DNA from 2 places in the Ruegeria sp. CG3 genome. Region 1 is predicted to be linked to the other one. Evidence: riboswitches for the same ligand, from Rfam matches in the RefSeq annotation. Region 1 holds a riboswitch; the other holds the start of a gene.
The links. A riboswitch is a leader RNA that binds a small molecule or an ion and turns the genes downstream of it on or off. The one in region 1 is predicted to bind cobalamin.

Region 1 (7,221 bases):
CTGACCAAACGCTTGATCGACGACAATACGTCTTCGACACCTGCTTTGACACTGCTATCCGTCATTGTTCTCTACCGCTCTGACCTTTTGGACCAGTGTATCCAATCCGGTCGAACCTAACAACAGATAGTGTGGCTGATCACTCGCGCCGCAAAGCTTTGAGAACTCGATCCAGGTCGCGGCTTTGCTTGCTGATCTGTGCTGGCGCCTTTTTGACCAGGTTGTAGTAGAGCGTCGGGTCGTAAATCTGTACCGCCAATCCAAGACGCTCGGCAGTCAACAGACCTTGTGCCTGCAACAACTGATAGGCAGCCAAAGACCGCTCCGTCCGCGAGGCAACTTCGGCCAATTGTGCGTCCAGCAAATCCTGCTGAGCGGTCAGAACGTCCAGCGTGGTCCGAGCCCCCAGCGTGGCCTCTTCGCGAATCCCGTCAAAGGCGACCTGCGATGCGCGTACCCGTTCGACGGATGCCCGCAGGCTGGCCGTGGCCGTTTCAAAGCGCACATAGGCGTCCGTCACACCCTGAGTGATGTCTTTCTGCACATTCAGAAGGTTGGCGCGCGATGCGTCCCGCTGAGCCATTGCGCGGCGCACGTTGGCCGCCAATCGGCCACCGGCATAGATGGGCTGATTGAAATTCAACGAGATGGACGCATCGTTGGTATAGTCGTCGTTGTCATAGCTTTCCGTGATCCCCGCGTCCGCGTTCAGGCTTACATTCGGACCCAGGCCCGCGCGCTGCTGTTGCACGGTCAGATCCAAGGCACGCACCTGATGCTGCGCCGAAAGGATTGCCGGGTGGTTTCTTTGTGCCAGGCTTATGGCCTCGGCCAGAGAACCGGGCAGCTTCGGCAGACGCGGCTGGCCCGCAGTACGGCCCGGCTGTTTGCCGACGGCGTTCACATATTCCGCTTGGGCAGTGCTCAGGTCGCCTCGCGCATCGGCCAGATCAGCCTGCGAGCTTGCCAACTGCGCTTCGGACAGCGCGACGTCGGTCCGGGTGACCTCACCGACTTCAAAACGGTCTTGCGTGGCCCGCAGTTCCTCGCCTGAGAGATTGACGTTGTTCTGGCGAATCTGAACCGTTTCTTCCTGTAGCAGAACACTCAGATAAGCCGTCGTTGCGCGGAACAGAACCTGTTGCTCAATATCGATCAATGCTTGGCGAGTTGCCAGAACTGTTTCCTGAGCCGACTGTTTCCCGAGAATCGATGCACCGCCGTCATAGACCAGCTGGCTCAGCGTGAGTCCCGAGAAGAAGCGCGACGGTTCGACCGTCGACACCACTGTTCCGGCGCGAGACTTGGCATAATCCTGGCTGACACGGACGGTCCAGTTGATGATCGGGCGCAGGGCCGACAACGCGATTGCAACGTCTTCGTCGGCTGCGCGCAGCAAGGCGCGGTTCTGTTCCAACAGCCCGCTTGTGTTGTATGCACCGATGAACGCGTCGGTCAGATTGTCCGCCAAAACCGAGCGCCCCGGCATCACGCTCAGCGCGATTCCCGCCGTCAGAGCGACTGCCTTGACCAGCTTCCCTCCAGCCGTTCCAAGCATACCCAAATCCTCTCAAATCAAAATAACGCAAGCCCGCAGGCAGTTTGCGCCTTTGTTTTCAACTAATCAAGGGACCGCGGAAAACCGCTGATCGACTATAGCGAAAATGCACACTCGGCCGAAAACGCCGGCAGTACCGGGGCGTTTGCGTTGAAGCCATGACGCCATGTCACCCGCCCATCGGACTTTCGACCAATGCGAACGGTGCCCAGGTTGCCTTCGACGAACAGGCAAGCGATGCGGCCATGATCTTTCAGTTGATCGAGCAGGGCATCGGGCAGACGTTCCACACCGCCCTGGATGATGATGACATCATAGGGGCCATGCTCGGCCGCCCCCTGCTCCAAAGGTCCGACATGAATGATCGCGTTGTCGATATCCGCCTCCATCAGGCGGGACTGCGCGTCGGCTGCGTTGGCCTCGTCATCCTCGACGCCCACCACAAGCTGCGCCATGTTCGCGGCCACGGCGGTCGAGTATCCGAACGCCGGGGCGATATCCAGAACCACCTCGTCATTCGAAATATTCAATGCATCCAGCATCTTCGCCAGAGTCCTCGGCTCCAGCAGGCAGCGCCCGTTTCCCAGGTCGATCAGGTCGCCAGCATAGGCCACTTCGCGACTGGCATCCGGCACGAAGTTCTCACGCTGGACCTTCAGCATTGAATCGATGATCGGGAATTTGGTGACATCAGAGGGCCTGATCTGAGTGTCTACCATCGTGTGGCGTCGGGCTGCGAAATCCGTCATGTGACCGCTCGTATATTTCCCATGGTTGCTCGGCTTTTGCCACATCCGATCCCGCCCGGCAACGGCCAGCCCGGCAAAAATTGCAGGCCGCGACAAAAGTTGCCACTGCGCTGACCGACCATCCAACGCCGTGGTCGGCGGAATTTTCAGCAACCCTCTGGACGTTGTTCGGGAAAGCTGCTAGAACCGCGCCTGCACCACGTCAAGTAATTGAAATTGCTTGAAAAGGCGAGTTGGCGGAGTGGTGACGCAGCGGATTGCAAATCCGTGTACACCGGTTCGATTCCGGTACTCGCCTCCAACTTTCCAGCCTCGCATTGCATCGCTGTTCTCTGGTCCTGTGATAGTCGCCTGGACCAGTTTGTTGATACGAAACGCCAAAATACGCGCGGAGATGGTTAGCGCAGCCGAGCTAACCAGTAATTTCCGGGCAAGGATTTAGTCCGCGCTGAGTCACCAGCGACGCGGTCGGTACATGCGAGCCCCCCCGGAAAGGGCGTGCCTTGCGCTGACCGTCGGCTCAAACCGTGCTTCGGCCTTGAGGAATCACCTCATACCCCGGCTCTTCCGGTTCATCGTCCTGCATCTCGGCCGGAAAACCGGGCGCGGTAATGCTCAACCCGGTTGCATCCTCGAGCCGTCGAATGACGTTGGGCGACAGCTCGCGCGCGCCATAGCGGGCGATGGCGTCGTCGAAGATCTTGATCATCAACGGGTTCATCTCCAACGGCACGCCAGCGCGGTCGGCGACCTCCTGGAACAGGCCGATATCCTTTTTCACCAGGTCCATGGTGAAGGAAATATCGCGCGAACCGTTCAGGATCACCTGGCTTTCGGTCTCATGCACGAAGGACGTGCCGGACGAAATCTTGATCGCCTCGTAGGTGGTGTTCAGGTCCATCCCGGCGGCCTTGGCGGTCACCAGCGCCTCGGCGCAGGTGATCAGGTTGGCGGTGGCCAGATAGTTGGTCAACACCTTCAGAACCGAGGCCGTGCCCAGATCGCCGGTATGCAGAATGCGCCGGCCCATCGTCGTCAGGAACGGCAGGATCTGCTCGAACGTGGCCCGGTCGCAGCCCGCGAAGATCGAGATATTGCCCGTGGCCGCCCGGTGGCACCCGCCCGAAACCGGGCAGTCCACCGCCGCCCCGCCGCGTTCGATCACCATGGCCCCCAGGCGTTTGACCTCGGCCTCGTCGGTGGTGGACATCTCCATCCAGATCTTGCCGCGGGTGACCTCGGGCAGCATCTGCTGCATCACCGCGTCCGAGGCGGCGGGCGACGGCAGGCAGGTGATGACCGCATCGCAATCGCGGATCATCTGAGCAGGGCTTTCGCCGGCCTTGGCCCCCTTGGCGGCGAACTCCGCCACAAGATCGGGGTTCAGATCGTATACCGTCAGGTCGATACCGTTGCGCAGCAGCGACCCCGACAGCTTGCCCCCCACATTGCCCAAGCCGATGAACCCGACCTTCATGTTCTGCCCTCCTGCAGGCGCGTTTTCGTTGGCCTGAGTATTTCCGTTGCCCACCGACAAAAGAAACGAATAAAAAGTCGATCTAGATGCAAAATATTTTGGTGATGAATGGACCGCCTGCCCAATCCGACCTGGCTGCGCAGCTTCGAGGCCGCCGCGCGCCACCTGAATTTCACAACCGCCGCGCAGGAGCTGGGCCTGACCCAGACGGCGGTGTCGCTGCATATCCGCTCGCTCGAGGCGGATCTCGGCCAGCCGCTTTTTGCCCGCAACGCCCGGCACCTGTCGCTGACCGAGCTGGGCCAGTCCTATGCGCTGACCGTGCGCCGGGCGCTGTCGGATATTGCGCTGTCCACCAACAGCCTGTTCGGCCCCGCCTCGCGGCAGGCACTGACCATCCGGGCGGCGATATCGACGATGACCTACTGGATCGCGGCCGAGCTGCCCGCGTTCAGCGCGCAGCACCCCGACATCCCGGTGCGGCTGGTGTCGCATATTTGGAACGACTCGGCCGCGCCCGCGGATGTGGACGTGGAAATCCGGCTGGGCCATGGCGACTGGCCCGGTGTCGCGGCCGAACGGCTGTGCTCGGAACGGCTGGTGCCCGTCTGCCGGGCGCAGGACCCGGCGCCAGACCTGCGCAACGGCCCGTTGATCCACATTTTGGGGTACGAGGACAACTGGGCGCGGTACTTCGAGGCCACGGACACCGACCTGCCCGACCGCCCCGCGCGCTATTCGGCGGATACGACCGTCACGGCGCTGCAACTGGTGATGGCCGGCGCGGGCTACGCCACCGTTCTGGAGCGGTTCGCGCGCAACGCCGTCGCCCAAGGTGCGCCGATCCGGATTGCAGGGCCGGCGATTCCCTTTGCCCAGTCGCACTATCTGATCCGCAGCGTCAGCGCGGCGCCTCCGTCCATCCCCGCCCAATTGTTCCTGGCCTGGCTGCGCGACCGGCTGGCCGGCGATGCCGCGGATTGACCCCGGCAAGTCGCTTTTTTGGTCCGAGGCAGGTCACGTGGCCCCGCGTGCTTGACAACCCCCCTGCCCGTGCCGCATGTCGCTTGCGTTGGTGTCTGTGCAAGCAGATGAAAAGGGAATGCGTCAGCGGTTTTCCGTCAAACGCAGCCGCCCCCGCGACCGTGACCGGAGAGGGTGCCCAAATGCCACTGGCCGCAGGCCGGGAAGGCGGGACATCCGACAGAGCGCCGCTCTGACATCCGCAAGCCGGGAGACCTGCCAACGCCCGAAGACAAACCGGACGGGGTGTTCCGGTGTCGGGCCCATGTCCGCAACGTGGCCCGCGCATACCCCGTCCCCCGACAACCGAGTAAGGGGGGATGAGAGACGTGACCGAGACCACACCAGTTGAACTGCTGGTCTGCACCACCTGCCGACGCGGGCTGCCCATCGAGGATGATGCCCAACGCCCCGGCACGCTGCTGCACAAGGCGCTGGCCGCTGCCGACCTGCCAGAGGGCATCACCCTGAAGCCGGTCGAATGCCTGTCGAACTGCGATCAGGGCTGCTCGATCGTTCTGCGCGGCGGGCCGTCGCGCTGGACCTTCGTCTATGAAAACCTGAACGAATCCGACCATGTCGAGATCATAGTCGACGGCGCCACCAAATATCTGGCCGCCGATGATGGCCTTGTGAAATGGCGCGACCGCCCTGAACATTTCCGCAAGAACTGCGCCGCCCGCATTCCCCCGATTGGAGCCTGAGCATGAGCACCCTCGAAAAACTTCCCGTCACCGTCATCACCGGCTTTCTCGGCTCGGGCAAGACCACGCTGATCCGCCACCTGATGTCCGAGCCGCAGGGCAAGCGGCTGGCCGTGGTGGTCAACGAATTCGGCGATGTGGGCGTAGATGGCGAGATACTGAAAAGCTGCGCGATCCCCGACTGCCCGGCGGAAAACATCATGGAACTGGCCAATGGCTGCATCTGCTGCACCGTGGCCGATGACTTCATCCCCACGATCGAGGCGCTGATGGCGCTGGACCCGCGTCCCGATCACATCCTGATCGAAACCAGCGGTCTGGCCCTGCCGAAACCGCTGCTCAAGGCGTTCGACTGGCCCGATATCCGTTCCAAGATCACCGTGGACGGCGTGATCGCCCTGGCCGATGCCGAGGCCGTGGCCGCAGGCCGCTTTGCCCCGAATGTCGCGGCGGTGGACGCCCAGCGCATGGCCGATGACTCGATCGACCACGAAACGCCCCTGTCCGAGGTGTTCGAGGATCAGATCTCGTGCGCCGACATCATCCTGCTGACCAAGCCCGACCTGGCCGGTCCCGAAGGCGTGGCCAAGGCGCGCGAGATCATCGCCGCCGAGGCGCCCCGCCCCCTGCCCGTGGTCGAAGTGGCCGAGGGTGCGGTGGACGTGCGCGTGGTGTTGGGGCTGGGCGCCGCGGCCGAGGATGACATGGACGCCCGCCCCTCGCATCACGATGGCCATGACGACCACGAACATGACGATTTCGAAAGCATCGTGGTCGAACTGCCCGAACAGACCGACCCGGCGCAGCTGGTCGCCAATATCGAACGTCTGGCGAACGAGCTGAACATCCTGCGGGTCAAGGGCTATGCCGCCGTTCAGGGCAAGCCGATGCGCCTGCTGGTCCAGGCGGTCGGCGCGCGGGTCCGGCATCAGTATGACCGCCCGTGGAAACCGGACGAGGAGCGCCGCTCGCGCCTTGTGGTTATCGCCGAGCATGACGACATCGACGCAGCCGCGATCCGTGGCATCCTGACGGGCGTCACCGAGGCCGCCGAGTAAGCATCAATGCACGTCGTCTTCCGCGAAAGCCACGGGCTCGAAGAAACCGAGACCCCGACCGATCTGGGCCAGAGCCCGGCGGATCTGGTGGTGCTGTCCTTTTCGGACAGCGATCTGGGGGCTTTCGCGGCCGGCTGGCATCGCGGCGGCGGGCCCGAGGGGCGGATGCCCTCGTTGCGGCTGGCCAACCTGACGGCGCTGAAACATCCGCTGTCGGTCGACACCTATGTCGAACAAACGCTGGAGGGCGCCAAGGGCATCCTGATCCGGCTGATCGGCGGCGTGCCCTACTGGTCCTACGGGTTGCAGCAGGTGCTGGCGCTGGCGCAGGCCAAGGGCATCGCACTGGCGGTGCTGCCCGCCGACGGGCGCGAGGATACGCGGCTGGACGACTATTCCACCCTGCCGGTCTCGACCCTGCGGCGGCTGGCGCATCTGTGCGACACCGGCGGCGAGGTTGCGGCACAGGCGGCGCTGGCGCAGATGGCGCTGGCGGCGGGGCTGTATGCCGGACCGGTGATGGGCGCCAAGACCCTGCCCGATTGCGGCGCATGGTGCCCAGATCGCGGTGTGATCGCACCCGAGGACGCCTTCGCGGGCGAAGGCCGGCGCATCATCGTAACCTTCTACCGCGCCTACCTGACCTCGGCCG
Region 2 (7,221 bases), on a different contig from region 1:
TCTAGGCATCGGCAGCAGTGCATGATGATCTATGTGCATGGAACAACACGGCTTTGCCTTGTGAGGCGGGCGCTTGAAACCAGGACGTCGCAAAATACGTCTTGCCAAACAGACCAAGGAGCAAGCCATGCCTCAACATCCAAGAACATTCTCTCACATCGGGTTGTCCGTCCCGAACGTGGACGAAGCCGTGAAATTCTATTCCGAGGTTTTGGGATTTTACGTGATCATGCCGCCAACCGACGTGGTCGAGGATGACACGGACATCGGCGTGATGTGCACGGACGTGTTTGGCCCGAACTGGAAAAAACTGCGTATCGCGCATCTGGCGACCGCCGATCGTATCGGGATCGAGCTTTTTGAGTTTGATGGAAACTACGCGCCGGAAAACAACATCGACTTTCGCAGGAACGGGACGTTCCATTTCTGCGTCCAAGATCCTGATGTCGAAGGCTTGGTGGAAAAAATCGTGGCGGCCGGCGGGAAGCAACGCATGCCTATCCGATACTACTACCCCGGCGAGAAACCCTACCGCATGGTCTATGTCGAGGATCCGTTCGGGATCGTCTTCGAGATCTACAGCCATTCCTATGAATTGACCTACTCGTCGGGTGCCTACACCTGACGGATGGGTCAAGTGGTTCCTTGCAATCGAGAGGGGGCGAGAGCCTGCTGCTTGCAGGCAGCACGCGGCGGCTACAGTTCTTTACGCGCCCGCAGCGCTGCGGTGATCGTCCCGTCATCCAGATAGTCCAGTTCGCCCCCGATCGGCACGCCCTGCGCCAGCGAGGTCAGGCGGACCCGCCCTTCCAGCTGGTCGGCGATGTAATGGGCCGTGGTCTGGCCGTCGACGGTGGCGTTCAGGGCCAGGATCACCTCGGTGATGTTTTCGGCGGTCACCCGGTCGCGCAGCCGGGGGATGCGCAGGTCATCCGGGCCGACGCCGTCCAGCGCCGAGAGCGTTCCGCCCAGCACGTGGTAGCGGCCTTTGAACACGCCCGCGCGTTCCATCGCCCACAAGTCGGCCACGTCCTCGACCACGCACAGCTCACCGGTGGCGCGGTCTTCGGAATTGCAGATGTCGCAGATGTCGGTGGTGCCCACGTTGCCGCAGTTCAGGCATTCGCGTGCGGTGGCGGAGACCTGCTGCATGGCGTCCGACAACGGCGTCAGCAGCAGGGCGCGTTTGCGGATCAGGTGCAGCACCGCCCGCCGGGCCGAGCGCGGCCCCAGCCCCGGCAATTTGGCCATAAGGTCGATCAGGGCGTCGATGTCACTGTTCGAACTCATGGCCTGTCCTGCGTGGCTTTGGCGGCGGGGGTTTGAGGGGCAAAGATCAGAACGGCAGCTTGATGTCCGCCGGCAGACCCATGCTTTCGGTCAGCTTGGCCATTTCTTCCTGCGACCGCTCGGCTGCCTTGGTCTGCGCATCCTTGATGGCGGCCAGGATCAGGTCCTCGACCACTTCCTTGTCGTCGCTGTTGAAGATCGAGGGGTCGATGTCCAGACCTTTCAGCTCGCCCTTGGCCGAGGCCGTGGCCTTGACCAGACCCGCGCCGGATTCGCCGACGACCATGATGGTGTTCAGCTCTTCCTGCATCTGCGCCATCTTGGTCTGCAGTTCCTGCGCGGATTTCATCATCTTGGCCATGTCGCCCAGACCGCCGAGTCCTTTGAGCATCTGTATGTCTCCTGTCATTCGATTTGCGGCCTAAATACGGGCCGTCTGCGTCCTTCACAAGGGCAGCGCGCCTTCTGCGCGGATGATCAGTCTTCCTCGAACGGATCCCACTCGTCCTCGACCTCGGGCAGGGCTTCGGTTTCGACTTTGGCCGCACGGTCCTCGGGTGTTTCAATCCGGGTGATGCGGGCCATGGGGAACTGTGTCAGAACCGCCTGAACCAAAGGGTGTTCTTCGGCCTTGGCCTTCAGCGCCAGCTCGGCCGCGTCGCGCAGTTCGGCGATGGTGGGCGCGTCACCGTCCGAGACGATCGAGACCGCCCAGCGATTGCCGGTCCAGCGCTGCAGCGCGGACCCGAGCCGCGCGGCCAGGTCGGTGGGCGCCTTTTCGGTGGGCGTGAACTCGATCCGGCCCGGCTGGTACGAGACGAGGCGGACGCCGTTCTCGACCTCGACCAGCAGCTTCACGTCACGGTTGGAGCGGATCAGCTCGACCACATGCTCAAACGTTGGATAACGCGCCAGCGCGGTCTGCACGTCTTGGGCCAACGCCGCCGTGGGCGCGCCGCCCACACCGCGCGGGGTGGGCGCATGGGCCGAGGCCGTCGCGGTCACGGGCGGGGCGGTGTTGCCGGCAACCGGAACGCCGCCCCCCGGCCCGCCGACGGGCGGCGGAGGGCTGTCCTGAAGGCGTTTGATCAACTCTTCCGGGCTGGGCAGATCGGCCACATGGGTCAGGCGGATCACCGCCATTTCCGCGGCCATCATGGCGTTGGGGGCGGCCGAGACTTCCTCTAGTGCCTTCAGCAGCATCTGCCACATCCGGGTCAGCGCCCGCATCGGCAGCGCCTCGGCCATCTGCTGGCCGCGGGTGCGTTCATCGGGCGAGACGGTGGGATCTTCGACTGCGTCGGGGGTGATCTTCACCACCGAGACCCAATGCGTGATTTCGGCCAGATCGCGCAGCACTGCCAGCGGGTCGGCGCCCTCGGCATATTGCGCGCCCAGTTCGGTCAGGGCCCCGGCCGCATCGCCGCGCAGGATCATGTCCATCAGGTCCAGCACGCGGCCCCGGTCGGCCAGTCCCAGCATCGCGCGCACCTGGTCGGCGGTGGTTTCGCCGGCACCATGGCTGATTGCCTGATCCAGCAGCGAGGTCGCATCCCGGGCCGAGCCTTCGGCGGCGCGGGTGATCAGTGCCAGCGCGTCATCCGAGATTTCCGCGCCCTCGGCGGTGGCGATCTTGCGCAGCAGGCCGATCATCACTTCGGGTTCGATCCGGCGCAGGTCAAATCGTTGGCAGCGCGACAGCACGGTGACCGGCACCTTGCGGATCTCGGTCGTTGCAAAGATGAACTTCACATGCTCGGGCGGTTCCTCCAGCGTTTTCAGCAGCGCGTTGAACGCGCTGGTCGACAGCATGTGGACTTCGTCGATGATGTAGATCTTGTACCGCGCGCTGGCGGCGCGATAGCGCACGCTGTCGATGATCTCGCGGATGTCGCCCACGCCGGTGCGGCTGGCGGCGTCCATTTCCAGCACGTCCACATGGCGACCTTCCATGATGGCCACGCAATGCTCGCACTGGCCGCAGGGTTCGGTCGTTGGGCCGCCATTGCCGTCGGGGCCGATGCAGTTCATGCCCTTGGCGATGATCCGGGCCGTGGTCGTCTTGCCGGTACCGCGGATGCCGGTCATGATGAAGGCCTGCGCGATCCGGTCCGCCTCGAACGCGTTTTTCAGCGTGCGCACCATGGCATCCTGACCGACCAGATCGGCAAAGGTTTCCGGGCGGTATTTTCGGGCGAGAACCTGATAGGCGGGGCTGGACTGTGTGGTCATGTCTGCTCTGACGGATTCGTACTGACGATGCAGGGTAGAGTTCCCGGTGCCCCGCGTCCACAGCGCCGGTGCAGGTTTTTCGCTTTGGCGAGCGCGCGGTGTGAGGCATACTGCGCGGATCAAGTTCAATCAGCCAGTTTCGGGGGGAACGTCTGATGACAAATCTTGTGGTTCATGCATTGCAGGTGGGCGGCGGTACGCTGGCCCTGACCTCGGTTCCCGGCGGTGGCGGCGACTATGAGGGAGACCTGGACCTGATTTCAGCCTGGGCGCCGGGGCTGGTGATTTCGATGACAACCCTTGCCGAACTGGTTGCCGTGGGTGCGGGCGAATTGGGCTGTGACATTCATCGGCGCGCCTGTCGGTGGGCGCATCTTCCGGTCGCCGACTTCTCGGCGCCGTCGACCGAGATATCCGGCCGATGGCCCGAAGTCAGCGCCGCCGCCCGCCATGCGCTGTCGGGCGGCGGGCGGGTACTGGTCCACTGCCGGGGCGGTTGTGGGCGGTCAGGCATGGTTGTTCTGCGCTTGATGATCGAGAGCGGCGAGCAGCCGGAACAGGCCCTGAAACGCCTGCGGGCCGTACGCCCCTGCGCGGTTGAGACTGATGCTCAGATGGACTGGGCCGTCGCCCCAGCGCGCGAGGCACTGGCGACCTGACATTCAGGCGGTTGCGCGGAACTCGCGCTCGGCCCTGACCACGGGCATGATCGCCGTGGCCTGCAGCATCGCACAGGGTCGATCACTGATGACCTGCGCAGGCAGGGCGTCGCTCTGGTCGTCAAACAGCATGTCGGCGTAGGTATCAAGGCAGTCGGACGGTGTGTCGGCGGCCGCTCCGCAATACACGCGGATCCGTTCGGGACGTGCATCGAACCGCGCCGTGCAGCCATGTTCGCAATGGGCCAGTTCGCTACTGCCTTCCACTTGGAAGTCGGGGGATGTAGCGGCCTGCGCCGTCGCCATTGCCTGCGCGATGGCCCGTGCCATGCGCGCCAATGCCGGGCAGGTCTTTCCGGTGCGCTGGCAGATGGTTGCCGCGAATTCATGGGTATCGGTCTTCCAAATCATGTTGCGCCCTCCGCGCGCTGGGCGAGGTGGATTTGGACAGACGCCGGTTTCAAGGCCAGACCCTGCCCGGACACCCCGTCCGAGTTTCGGTTTCACGTTTGATGGCAGGTCTCCTGACTTGCGGGTCTTTGCTTTGCCGACCTTCCCAACCTTGCGGTCAGTGGTATTTAGGCATCGCTCTCCGCCTACAGTTGCGGGGGCAGTCGCGGCCTTGGTCCGCTCCGGAGTTCCGGGTTGGACCGCACCGTGTTCCCTTTTCATCCCGGACCGAAACGGCACGGGAACCATCCCCTCATCGCTAGCGGTGTATCCGGGATCGAGTCAAGACGGTTTCAGCCCGGTTGCCGGAGTGAGTCCCAAGGGAACAGATCAGGCAGTCTGCGCAGCACATTCGAATCCCTGCGGGCACGGGCCAATTGCCAGCCGCCTTGCATCACGATGAACAGGGTGTCCGCAGCATTTTCAGGGTCGGAAACTCCGAACCGCGCGGCGTGGTTTCGAACTTCGATGATCCAGCTTTCATACAGACGGTCGGCATGTTCCCGAAACGCGCGGTTGTCGGGGCTTTCGAACAGGGTGGCGGCGATCGGGCAGGTCTCCCATTGGGCCGAGGTGTCGAACAGCTTCGCGATCTTGTGGCACAGGGTGGTGACCCCGTCGCGAAAATCCGCGGCGTCGTCGAATGCCGCAGCAATCATGCTCAACATCCCGTCCGAGGCCCAACTGGCCGCCGCCAGGGCCAGATCCGGCTTGCCCTTTGGAAAATGGTGATAAAGCGAACCCTTGGGGGCTTGCGCTTCGGCCAGCAATTCCGCCAGACCGACACCGTTATAGCCCGAGCGCTGGAACAGTCGGGCGGCAGTCACGATCAGGCGATCTTTGGTGTTTGGTGGACGTTGGGTCATGCAGGCCAAATATTGACAGGCCTAGACCAATTGGTCCAGACACAAAGTATTAGACCGATCGGTCCAGAGTGTTTGGAGGCAAAGATGTTGGATTCGCAGCACGCGGTTGACGTGGAAGACTTTAAGTTTCCGTCGGGCCAGACCCAGCTGGCGGCGCGGCTTTACACTCCGGCGGTCGAGCCGCAAACCGTTGTTGTGCTGAACGGCGCAACAGGAGTGCCACGTGACTACTATCAGCACTTTGCTCGCTGGCTGGCCGCCGAGCGCGGTATGGCTTGCCTGACATATGATTACCGGGATTTCGAGCATTCGCTGACCGGGCGGCTGAAAGACTCGAAGGCCACGATGGCGGACTGGGCGCTGATCGACATGCCCGCAGCGCGTGCCGAGATGCGCCGTCGATACCCGCAGGCAAAACTGTGGGTGATCGGGCATTCGGTCGGTGGAATGCTGGGTCCGTTGCAACCGGAAATCGAACAGATCGACCGGATGATCTGTGTGTGCGCAGGTTTGGTGACGGTGGCCGATCACCCGTGGCCCTACAAGGGCTTGGCGACTTTGTTCTGGTATGGCCACGTGCCACCTCTGGTGCGTCTTCTGGGGTACCTGCCGGGGAAACTTCTGGGATTCGGAGCCGATTTGCCGGCGGGCGTCTATTGGCAATGGCGCAAGTGGTGTACATCGCCCACCAGCTATCTGCCCGAATTGGGAGACACGCTTCCCCAAGCGGATTGGAGTCGGGCGAACGCCACGGCGGATATCATTGCGTTCGAGGATGACCAGACTGTGCCACCGCCCGCCGTCTGGCGGCTGGCTGAACTCTATGGTCCGACCGCCCGTCGGCATTTGTTGGAGCCGAGGGATTTCGGACTGTCCGAAATTGGTCATATCGGCGCCTTCGCCCGGCGCAGCAGTGCCGTTTGGCCGCGATTGATCGCCTGACCCGCCCGCAAGCGCGGTTTTCAGGAACAACGACGAAATACAGAGGTTGGATTGACCGGGCCGAATACGTGGCGCGGCGTCAAGTGAGAGGTTGGACATCGACCCAAGCGGGGCTCGTTGTGGCTGCTTCCTTCCGGACCTGACCAGGTTGGCGAGGCGCTTGCCCGCGCCAACCTCTCGACCGACGATATAGGCATCACGCACCCGCTTGGCAACCCGTCACAAAGACAGGCGTACCCTAAGAAACCCGCGCGCGTCCTGCCCGTCGGTGGTGGCTGCAAAGTGGTCGAGCTCGCGCAGGTAGTTTGCAGCGCGTGGCCCGGTCTTCAGAATCACGGACCGGCCCGCCTGCGGAACAAAGGAAAAGCTTTGGGCGGTGTTTTCCACCGGATCCGGACCCAATCGTCCCGCCAGGTAGTCGCGCAAGATTCCCTGGAGGCTCAGCGGCGGCACCGGGATCAGCCGGGCCGGGTCTGGGACGGGAAAGTTGCCGCCGCCATTGGCTCGGTAGCTGTTTGATGCAACGACGAATTGTTCATCCGGATCGACGGGGCGGCCCTGAAAGGCAAGATCGCGCAGGCGGGAATGGGACGTGTCGATCAACTGGCCGCCTATATCATATCGCGCGGGCTGGGTCAGATCGAACCTGTAGGTCACCCCATGCAGCACGTCGAAATTGTGCCCGGTGCCCTCGGGGTTGATCAGAACCTGCTCGTCGCTGTTGCCAAGTTGGGAAAACTGGGCAGCCGACATTTCCAGCCATTCGGCGATCTGGCGGCCAT

Region 2: linked by a shared signal. The riboswitch ahead of ACR0NB_RS10775 (hypothetical protein) and the one ahead of ACR0NB_RS01830 (DUF1636 family protein) in region 1 are both predicted to bind cobalamin.

What each region holds. Positions count from the first base shown of each region.
Region 1 is NZ_JBQFRC010000001.1:378,392-385,612, reverse strand. It holds gene ACR0NB_RS01860 (hypothetical protein) at 1-65, opposite strand, end outside; gene ACR0NB_RS01855 (TolC family outer membrane protein) at 140-1,558, opposite strand; gene ACR0NB_RS01850 (protein-L-isoaspartate O-methyltransferase family protein) at 1,654-2,307, opposite strand; tRNA gene ACR0NB_RS01845 (tRNA-Cys) at 2,535-2,608, shown strand; gene ACR0NB_RS01840 (NAD(P)-dependent oxidoreductase) at 2,828-3,784, opposite strand; gene ACR0NB_RS01835 (LysR substrate-binding domain-containing protein) at 3,893-4,768, shown strand; cobalamin riboswitch at 4,841-5,045, shown strand; gene ACR0NB_RS01830 (DUF1636 family protein) at 5,128-5,511, shown strand; gene cobW (cobalamin biosynthesis protein CobW) at 5,514-6,569, shown strand; gene cobN (cobaltochelatase subunit CobN) at 6,576-7,221, shown strand, end outside.
Region 2 is NZ_JBQFRC010000002.1:48,814-56,034, reverse strand. It holds gene ACR0NB_RS10800 (lactoylglutathione lyase family protein) at 128-625, shown strand; gene recR (recombination mediator RecR) at 697-1,290, opposite strand; gene ACR0NB_RS10790 (YbaB/EbfC family nucleoid-associated protein) at 1,337-1,681, opposite strand; gene ACR0NB_RS10785 (DNA polymerase III subunit gamma/tau) at 1,768-3,522, opposite strand; gene ACR0NB_RS10780 (protein-tyrosine phosphatase family protein) at 3,678-4,181, shown strand; gene ACR0NB_RS10775 (hypothetical protein) at 4,185-4,592, opposite strand; cobalamin riboswitch at 4,679-4,896, opposite strand; gene ACR0NB_RS10770 (TetR/AcrR family transcriptional regulator) at 4,925-5,497, opposite strand; gene ACR0NB_RS10765 (alpha/beta hydrolase family protein) at 5,582-6,439, shown strand; RNA gene ffs (signal recognition particle sRNA small type) at 6,521-6,619, opposite strand; gene ACR0NB_RS10755 (bifunctional 2',3'-cyclic-nucleotide 2'-phosphodiesterase/3'-nucleotidase) at 6,659-7,221, opposite strand, start outside.